3 regions of the Rhizobium hidalgonense genome follow, and region 1 is predicted to be linked to each of the others. Evidence: predicted binding sites of a transcription regulator. Region 1 holds the regulator's gene; each other region holds the start of a gene.
What was found. The regulator LexA, encoded in region 1, represses DNA repair genes until DNA is damaged. The targets are predictions, from matches to a motif close to TGTTCNNNNTGTGTTCNG.
Positions count from the first base shown of each region.

Region 2: FFM81_RS27580 (ImuA family protein) is a predicted target of LexA. The motif match lies at 1,292-1,309, and genes of this name have one in related genera.
Region 3: FFM81_RS06780 (ribonuclease T2 family protein) is a predicted target of LexA. The motif match lies at 1,506-1,523, and genes of this name have one in related genera.

Region 1 covers NZ_CP054027.1:2,378,766-2,382,044, forward strand. Annotated here, with positions in the region: gene FFM81_RS11370 (VOC family protein) at 1-719, opposite strand, end outside; gene lexA (transcriptional repressor LexA) at 916-1,635, shown strand; gene FFM81_RS11380 (ComEC/Rec2 family competence protein) at 1,616-3,279, opposite strand, start outside.
Region 2 covers NZ_CP054028.1:1,328,896-1,332,174, forward strand. Annotated here, with positions in the region: gene FFM81_RS27575 (Y-family DNA polymerase) at 1-558, opposite strand, end outside; gene FFM81_RS27580 (ImuA family protein) at 473-1,231, opposite strand; gene FFM81_RS27585 (SOS response-associated peptidase family protein) at 1,528-2,301, shown strand; gene xth (exodeoxyribonuclease III) at 2,314-3,084, opposite strand.
Region 3 covers NZ_CP054027.1:1,434,940-1,438,218, reverse strand. Annotated here, with positions in the region: gene ettA (energy-dependent translational throttle protein EttA) at 1-652, opposite strand, end outside; gene FFM81_RS06780 (ribonuclease T2 family protein) at 751-1,491, opposite strand; gene FFM81_RS06775 (alpha/beta fold hydrolase) at 1,651-2,580, shown strand; gene FFM81_RS06770 (DMT family transporter) at 2,598-3,279, shown strand, end outside.

The DNA.
Region 1 (3,279 bases):
ACGGCGATCTCGAAATAGGCCTCCAGCCCTTCCGGCGTCATCAGGCTGATTTTTGCATTCGAGGCGGCGATATTGACGCCGAAACCGGTCTTCTCGACGACCGATTGCGCCGCGGCAAGGCCGACGAAGGCGGCGAATGCAGCGGGGTCCGGCGCGCACAGCGCGATCTCGGCAATGCCTGTTGCGCCATTGGCATGCGTCTCCAGCACGCCGCGGTCGGCCGGCAAGGGATTGATGCGCTGGCAGGTAAAGAGAAAGAAATCGGGCGCCCGCAGATCGCCCGCAAAAGCCAGTTTGAAGCTGCCGACGCTCCTGGAACCATCCGGCATTTTCATCGGCCGGCTGAATTGCAACATCTCGCCGGCGCTCGATCCGCCGGCAGCGAAGCTCTGATGGTCGTGGCCGGCGTCCGCGGTGCCGAAAACCACCGCCGAAAGCCCCTCCTCGCCGCAACGGAAGCGGAAGGCCCGGTTGCGGGCGGTGAAGACATTGCCTTGCCGCGCCGACGCCTCGTTCTCCTCGACGCTCGCAATACCAAGCGGCTCCAGATAGGTCTTGTCGGCAAGGAAGACGCAGGCATTTTCCGTTCCGAAGGGATGGCGGGCATCGGCGGCAACGGTGAAGCCGAGCTTGCCTAGCCGTTCGCGGGCCAGATCGATATTGACGACGGGCAGCACGACATGATCCAGCGGGTGCGGTATGGCGGAATGCTCGTTCATGATATCCCTCCCTCAAACGACAAAAGATGTGCGACAGCGCCACCCCCAAAGCAAGACATGTGTGCCAATCCGGCGAATGAAAATAAAAATCTCAACGAGTTGGCGGCAAGTTTTACGGAAAATTAGCTACTTGCGGAACACATATGGAACATATAGTGTCTGTTCTGGATTTGTTTCAATCAGGGGTCTGACGTCGATGCTCACGCGCAAACAACAGGAGCTTCTCCTTTTTATTCATGAGCGCATGAAGGAATCCGGCGTTCCGCCGTCTTTCGACGAGATGAAGGATGCCCTCGATCTGGCCTCGAAATCCGGCATTCATCGCCTGATCACGGCGCTCGAGGAACGCGGTTTCATTCGCCGCCTACCGAACCGCGCCAGGGCACTTGAGGTCATCAGGCTTCCGGAGGCCTATAGCCCCAGCATCCAGCCCCGGCGCGGCTTTTCGCCGAGCGTCATCGAGGGCAGCCTCGGCAAGCCCCAGCCGGTCGCCGCTCCCTCGCCTGTAAAACCCGTTGCTGACAACGGCAACTCGGTCTCGGTGCCGGTTATGGGCCGAATCGCTGCCGGCGTGCCGATTTCGGCGATTCAGAACAACACCCACGATATCGTCGTTCCGGCCGATATGCTTGGCTCCGGCGAGCATTATGCTCTGGAGGTCAAAGGCGATTCGATGATCGACGCCGGCATCTTTGATGGCGACACGGTGATCATCCGCAACGGCAGCACCGCAAGCCCAGGCGACATCGTCGTTGCCCTCGTCGATGACGAGGAAGCGACGCTGAAGCGCTTTCGCCGCAAGGGTGCCTCGATCGCACTTGAAGCGGCCAACCCGGCTTACGAGACCCGGATCTTCGGACCTGATCGTGTCAAGGTGCAGGGCAAGCTCGTCGGCCTCATTCGCCGCTATCACTGACACTGGACAGGCCAGATTCGACAAAACTGTTGCTGCGCCAGTCATAAGCGCGATGGCGCATCCACGGCCGTGACAGGGTTTCGAATGCCGTTGCGACCTCCAAGCCGGTGTCTGCGAAGCGCAGCTCGATGGAACCGGTTTTGCGTAGTGTCTCACCGGTAAAAAGCGTCCCACCTGAACGGCAGCTGTTGAAACGCAGGCGGACTGATGTGACGACGATATCGGCCGCATCGCAGGCCGGACCGAGATAAGCGGCATTGTCGATGACCGTGACGATACGGCCATTGCCAAGCCTCGATGTACACCAGGCCCTCTTGACGCAGGAAAAGCGGTTTGTTTCACCGCCCGCGGCCGCCGCCCGCATCGCCGTCCTCGCTTCATTCTGCTGATCGCGGGAAAGCCTGACGCGGCGGTCGTCTCCCTCCGGCGGAATTGCGGGACCATCCAGCATCTTCGGCGGGTAATGCGCCGGCAGGACCAGCGCTCGCTGCCACTGGTCGAAAATGAAATCCGGCGGGTTTTCGCGATTGGAAGCCATTGCCTCAGCCGCGACGACTGCAACCAGACTGCCATCCTCCGAAATCACCAGATCCGGCGGCCGGGGAACCGGCAGAAGCAGCACGATGGACGTCGAGGCGGCGAGGATCGAAGTGCCGGCATGGCGCAACCGGGTGCGGAGCAGCGTCAGCAGCAGAAAGCCTGCCACCGCCACGACGAAATACCAGGCGGGGAGACGGCCGACGCCAATATCGCCGCCCCAGCCGGACACCGTCTTGGCAACCGCAATCACCATATCGAGGCCAAAGCCGACCACCTTCCAGAGCGGCGCGTCCAGACCGAAAGGCATGAGCAACATCGCCAGCAGCCCCGCCGGCATGACGATGAAGGAGATGATCGGCATCGTCGCGAGGTTTGCCGGCAGGCCGTAAGCGGTCAGGCGATGAAAATGCTCGATCGAAAACAGCGCCGTGGAAAAACCGCCGATCAGTGAGGTCAGGAAGACGCCGCCGAAGAAACCGGCGACCGCAACGACCGGCCTGATGATCGGCAGCTTCAGCAAAGCGTTTTCGCGGATGCGCCGGTCCTTCCACAGCTGATAGCCCGATACCAGCGCCAATGTCGCGGCAAAGGACATCTGGAAGCTCGGGCCCAGGACTTCCGAGGGCGAAATGGCGATGATGACAAGAGCCGAGAGGACGACATTGCGCAGGCTGATTGACGGGCGATCGAAGAAGACTGCGATCAGCATGATGGCCATCATGATGAAGGCGCGTTCGGCCGAGACTCCGAATCCTGATATCAGGAAGTAGGCGGTGACGGCGATGAGCGCGCCGGCGGCGGCGATTTTCTTTGTCGGATAGGCTTGAGCAACGCCCGGAAACAGGCTGAGCAGCATCCGGAACCCGACGAAGAAAATGCCTGCCGACAGGGCCATGTTGAGGCCCGATATCGCAACGATATGGGCAAGACCGGACTGGCGCAGCGCCTCCGTCGTCGCCTTCGAGATGGCGCGCCGTTCGTCGGTCACCAAAGCAGCTGCAAAAGCGCCCGTATCACCGGGCAGGATCGACCGAATGCGGTCGCCAATGCTACTGCGCAACTGGTAAAGCCATTCGAGCACAGCTTCCGACGTCGATCTTGCAG
Region 2 (3,279 bases), on a different replicon from region 1:
GGGCAACCGCAAGGATGATGCCGGCAGCCGCTCAACGAAGCGGGATGTCTCGCCCCGCGCAGCGATCAGAGTATCGCGCGGGCTCACCCGTGCCAGCGCATGCGCCGCACCCCAGCTATCGGCAATCGCAACCCGCGCGGTCAACCCCTTGGCTCGGAAGCGATTGACGATGCCGGACAGCATCAGATCCTCGCCACCCTGGAGATGATCGGCGCCCTCGGTGTCCATGACGATGCCGTCGGGCGCATCCATTGCGACAATCGGCGTGTACTGCGTCAACGCCCAGAGCGTGAGGCGTTCGAGGGCGGCAGTGTCCGCGATCGGATCGGCGTCGACCATCTGCAGGCCCTGCACGATGGCCTGCGCCTTGGCTGCCGGCATGCCGATATGAAGGCCCGCCGATCGGGCCGTTTCATCCGGGGCCGCAATCCAGCGTTTGGAACCACTCTTCGCGACGACGACAAGTGGCCGCTCAGCGGTGAGCATTCCCACGCCATTGGCCCGCCTGATCCTGTCGATCGCGAGATGCGGAAGATAAATGGATACGACCCGTGGCATCGCACGCTCCTACGATAAACTCTGCGCACTCACCCGCTTTCACTCTCATCAGTTCCAGCAGCCATCGCGGCCGCCCGACGCCCGGAACCGGCAGCTCTTCCGATGGCAGTACGCTGACGCGCCACCGGGATGTCGAGGCCGTCGGCTGGCCAAAATCCGATGCCTCTGTCTGCCGTCGCCATCGTCGCACGACCAGCCCCATCGTTCCGGTCTTCTCGGCCGCAAGCTGAAGCCGGCGAGACGCGGTCATGGGAAGACGGACGAGTTCACCGACCACGGCGCCCAGGCCACCGTAACCAAGACCTTCCTCCATGGTCGCCAGGACATCTTCTTCCCTATCGGCTTCGGCAAAGACCACGCGATCGGGATGAAGACCCGCCAACGCCAGCGCCGGGAAAAACAGATCCGGACGCGTCATGCACCAGAGGATCTGCCCCTTGGTTCGCGCAGCGATCCCCGCCACACAGAGTGCGGCGGCAGCACCATCGACCGTTCCGGACCCGCCACCCGCGAACTCGTGCAAGGCGCCATAGGCCAGACCGCCGCCCGGAAGCACGGCGTCTATTTCGGAAACCCCAAAAGCAAGGCAGCCGACCTTCCTCGCCGAACCGCCCTCGAGTGATGCGATGCGCTCGCGTAGATCGGTAATTACCCTGTTGCGGGCAACAGTCATCATTCACGCGTCCCTTGAAGGCCGTGTTGGAGTTTCGACTTCATGTCGTTCGAATGCAGATGTTCTCTATCTGTTCCGATGTAACCGAAGAGTCAAGCAACCGAGAATAGGAATATTATCTCTCAACTTTAGGAGACCAAGAGATTCGCTTTGCGAATCATGGCCATGGGCCAATTGCAGTGATTTAGTCAAAGCAGGAAAAAAATTCCCGGATTCGCAACTACGACCCGCCGGTTGGCATTTGGCAATTCCATCGGTTACGATGCTCGCAGTGTTCACGGGAATGGTCACTGCCCATGTGCAATCTGTACCGCATGGAAGACAAGGATTGGGTTGCCAAGTGGGCTCAGGACGCCGAGAGCATGATCAATCTCATGCCGGCGTACCAAATGAACCCGGATCAGATGGGGCCGATCGTGCGCAATACGGCCGATGGCAGAAAGCATCTGGTGCATGTGCGCTGGGGTCTGCCCTCCCCACTATTCGCTCTCAAGAAAGAAGCTGAGAAGAAGGCCGAAAAACTGCGAGCCAAGGGCAAGGAGGTCGACTTCGAGGCCCTGCTGCGTGATCAGGTGGACGGCGGCACCACGAATGTCCGCACTCTCAATTTTCCGCACTGGAAGCGTTGGTTTGGTGTCGAGCATCGCTGCCTTGTCCCTGTAACCAGTTTCGCGGAGCCCGATCCAGCCAGCAAGGAAGAGGGTGGCAGGACCCCAAACGCCTGGTTCGCGCGCGATGAAAGCAAGCCCCTGATGTTCTTTGCTGGCATCCATGTCCCACAATGGACGAGCGTGCGGAAGGTCAAGGATGGACTGACAACCGATGACCTCTACGGTTTCCTGACCACCGATCCGAACAACCTGGTGAAGCCTATTCATGAGAAGGCCATGCCGGTCCTGCTGCTGACCAAGGAAGAGACCGATGTTTGGATGCGCGCGCCATGGGACGAGGCAAAAGCGCTTGCCCGTCCGCTGCCCGACGATGCGCTAATCGTAGCATCCCGGGAGCCTTACGGCTCGACGATCGTGACGAAGTCCGGAGAACCGGTCGCCCAGGCGAGCCTTTTCTGAGCCTGGCCCGGTCTAAAGCAGTTCGATCCAAACCGGTGCATGATCACTCGTGTGGTCCCAGCCTCTCACCGACTTGTCGACCTTGGCCTGCTTGAGATTGTCAGCAAGTGCGGGGCTTAGCAGGAAGTGATCGATCCGCAGCCCCGCGTCGCGGGCAAAGGCATTTCGGAAATATTTCCAGAACGTGTAGATCCGCTCATCGGGATGTAGGTGCCGCACCGCGTCCGTCCACCCCTGGTCAACGAGCGCGGCGTACGCCGCTTTCACCTCCGGTCGGAACAGCGCATCGTCCCGCCACCGTTCAGGTTTGTAGACGTCGAGGTCGGTCGGCATGACATTGAAGTCGCCAACGAGAGCGACGGGGATATCTAGCTCGAGCAGCTCCGCCGCATAGTCATGTAGCCGTTCGAACCAGCGCAGCTTGTAGTCGAACTTCGGTCCCGGCGCAGGATTGCCATTGGGTAGATAGAGGCAACCGATAATCATGCCGTCGATTGCCGCCTCGATATAGCGGCTATGCGTGTCGTCTAGATCGCCGGGCAGGCCGCGCCGCGTTTCGAGGGGATCTTGTCCACGCGCTAGAATGGCCACTCCATTCCAGGATTTTTGGCCATGCCAGATGGCGCCGTAGCCGGCGCGCTCAAGTTCTCGACGCGGAAACTTGTTGTCCGGCGCTTTCAGTTCCTGCAGACACACGACATCCGGCGCCGCCTCGTCAAGCCAGCGCAGCAACACGTCTAGCCGGCCGTTGATGCCGTTGACATTGTAGGTGGCGAGTTTCACCGACGGTCCGCGCTTGCGATCATGGGACTGTTCTCCTGCTGATATTGTCACAGGAACAGAACGCCTCGGCAGGCCAGTAGTTTCACCGCATTCAGGACCCGGTAACTCCGATTGTTGATATCGCGGCGAAGACTGCTATGTTCTCTCTTTGTTTCGGTGTAAAACCTTCAACCGGAGACGCCGAACCTGCAGCCC
Region 3 (3,279 bases), 940 kb from region 1:
TGTCGAGGAAGTAGCGATCGTGGGTGATCATCATCACGGCGCCCGGATAGTCACGCAAATGCTTTTCGAGCCAGGCAATCGTCTCGGCGTCCAGGTGGTTGGTCGGTTCGTCGAGCAGCAGCAGGTCCGGCTGCGAAAGCAGCAGGCGGCAGAGCGCGATACGGCGGCGCTCGCCACCCGACAGGCTGGTGACATCGGCGTCGCGTGGCGGGCAGCGCAAGGCTTCCATCGCCATCTCGACCTGGCTTTCCAGATCCCAGAGGTTCTGGCTGTCGATGATGTCCTGGAGCTTTGCTCCCTCTTCCGCCGTCTCGTCGGAATAGTTCATCATCAGCTCATTGTAGCGCTCGAGTACGGCTGTCTTCGAGGCAACGCCTTCCATGACGTTTTCGAACACCGTCTTGTTGGGATCGATGTGCGGCTCCTGCTCGAGGTAGCCGACCGTCGCTCCTTCGGCGAGCCAGGCTTCGCCGGTATATTCCTTGTCCTGGCCGGCGATGATGCGCAGCACAGTGGATTTACCGGCGCCGTTTGGCCCGAGAATACCGATCTTGGCATCCGGGTAGAAGGAAAGGTGGATGTTCTCCAGGATCTTCTTGTTGCCATAGGCCTTGTTGAGGCCGGACATATGATAGATGAACTGACGTGCCATGCTGCGCTGCTCCGGGCGGGAAACTTCGATTGTGCCGCTATGTAGGCGAAACAGCGCCTGCGGGCAACGCCGAAACCCGGTTTAGGCAGGATTTCCGGTCAGAAGCCCGCAGCGTCGACGACGCCCTCGTCGCAGCCGAACGTCGTTTTTCCCGCGCCCTGGATCAGATCCGCAAGGCCGGCGCTTTTCGCCGACGCCGCCCCGGCGGCTTCAGAAAGCCCGATCGTCAACCCGCTGACCATTTTGACATTGCCGGCCCGCCGGCAGCTCATCTTGACGCGATCGCCGGCACCAGGGCCGAAGCTCTTGTCGAAAGCCGCCTTGATTGCCTCGGCCTTAACCGGCTTGCCGATATTGGCGGCGAAGAGATCGCGCACGGCCGAGGTGTTGAGCGCGCCCAGAAGATGCACCCCGACGCCGAAATAATCTTCGGCGCTCATTTTCGTACAGGTGCCGTGCTTCGTCCATTCATGCCGTTCCAGGCCGGATTGTGTGCCGGGCATCGCCTTGGACAGCGCCGCCTGCGTCTCGGCCGAAAGCGTCACCTCAGGCAATGTGTTCCACTTGCCGTCCTTGTCGGCAGCCTTCTGCTCGGCGCTCACGCCGCAATAATCCTGCCGCATCGGCCAGAGCCCGTGCAGCGAAAAATTCGTCGCATCGGGGCGCTCGCCGGTCTGGCTGGCGCATTCAGCTTTCTTCTGGTTCGTCTGGCAAAAGGCCGGCTGCCAGCTCGCCGCCAGAATAAAGCGGGTCGTCCCGCCGCCCTCCTGCGCCATGGCGGCGCCGGCAATTACCATCGATACGGCGACCGTCAAGGTACGCAACTGCATGCTGCTCATTTCAACCCCCAAAAAAGAACAATACAGGAACAAATAAGCACGAAGATGAAAAGCCCGCAACCCTGAATCGTAGCGTTGCCGCATTTTGTTATCGGATGAACCCGGAATGGATGTTGCTTTTGGACGCTGATCTGGTCTGTTGCGTCGGGGAGGATCCAGATGTTTTCTGAAACGCAAAGGCTCGCGGCGCCGGGAGCATCGCTCGCCTATCACCATGCCGAGGCCGCCGGCCCGGGGCGCGGCATCCTGTTGATATCGCACGGTCTCGCCGAACATTCGAAACGCTATCTCACTTTTGCCGAAGCGATGGCGGCGCGCGGTTATCACGTCTATGCCCATGACCACCGCGGCCACGGCGAGACGACGGCGCCCGACGCGCCGGTCGGCCGTTTCGCCCGGCGGGGCGGCGTCGACAGGGTGATCGGCGACGTCCTTACCATGCGCGCCCACGCGGCCATGCTCCATCCCGGCCTGCCGGTCATCCTCTTCGGCCATTCGATGGGCGGCCTCATCGCCCTCAATACAGCCGTCACGGCGCCGGCCGATTTCGACGCCGTCGCCGTCTGGAATTCGAATTTCGCCGTCGGCCTGGCCGGCCGCGCCGCCCAGGCGATCCTTTTGGCCGAGCGCATGCTGAAGGGCTCCGATGTGCCGAGCGGCCTGTTGCCGAAGCTCACCTTCGCAGCCTGGGGAAAATCGATTCCGGGCCGCCGCACCGAGTTCGACTGGCTGTCGCGCCTTCCCGGTGAAGTCGACAAATATATCGCCGATCCGCTCTGCGGCTTCGATGCTTCGGTGTCGCTGTGGCTCGATCTCTTCGAACTGACGTTTCGCGCGCCGCAGAAGCTCTATCTGGACCGGCTGCCGCGCGATATGCCGATCCATCTTGTCGGCGGTGGAGAGGATCCGGCCACCGAACGTGGAAAAGCCATCCTCTGGCTGTCAAACCATTTGAAAGCCTGCGGCTTCTCTCGTATCAGCACTCAGATATATCAGGACATGCGGCACGAAACGCTGAACGAGATCGGCGCTGATGCAGCGATTGCAGCCTTCGCGGAATGGTGCGACGAGGCCGTCGTAAGATCCTGAGCGAGAGAGATTCCGTCATGAGCAGCACCTCCGCCCGCCCTGCTTCCTCAGCCTCCGAGGTGACGACGGGGCTCGCGCTGATGTTTCTGTCGGTGATGTTTTCGCCGCTCATCGATATTTTCGCCAAGCTTGCGGTTGTCACCATCCCGTCCGCCGAGGTCACCGCCGGCCGCTTCGTCGTGCAGGCGCTGTTCATGCTGCCGATCGTCATCTGGCGGCAGAGCTTTGCTGATTTCTCCTGGCGCCAGAGCCTGTTCCACGCTATCCGCGGCTTAATCATCACCGTCTCGATGATCTCTTTCGTCACCACGCTGAAATACATGGCGGTTGCGGACGCGATTGCGATCTTCTTCGTCGAGCCGATCATGGTGACGATCCTCGGCGGCATTTTCCTGAAGGAGACTATCGGCTGGCGGCGCTATACCGCCTGCGGCGTCGGCTTTTTCGGGGCCATGCTGATCATCCAGCCGAGTTTCCAGGAGGTCGGCTTTATCGCCCTTCTGCCTGTCCTTAGCGCCCTCTGCATCGCGATCTTCGTGCTGATGACCCGCGTCCTCTCGCACCGGGAAGATCCCTGGGCGATGCAGTTCCAGATGGGCATCTGGGGTCTACTCTTCTGCACTATCCTGCTTTTTATCGGCGAAGGAAGCGGCTCCGATCTTTTCGACCCCGTCATGCCGGTGGGTAGCGCCTGGTTCT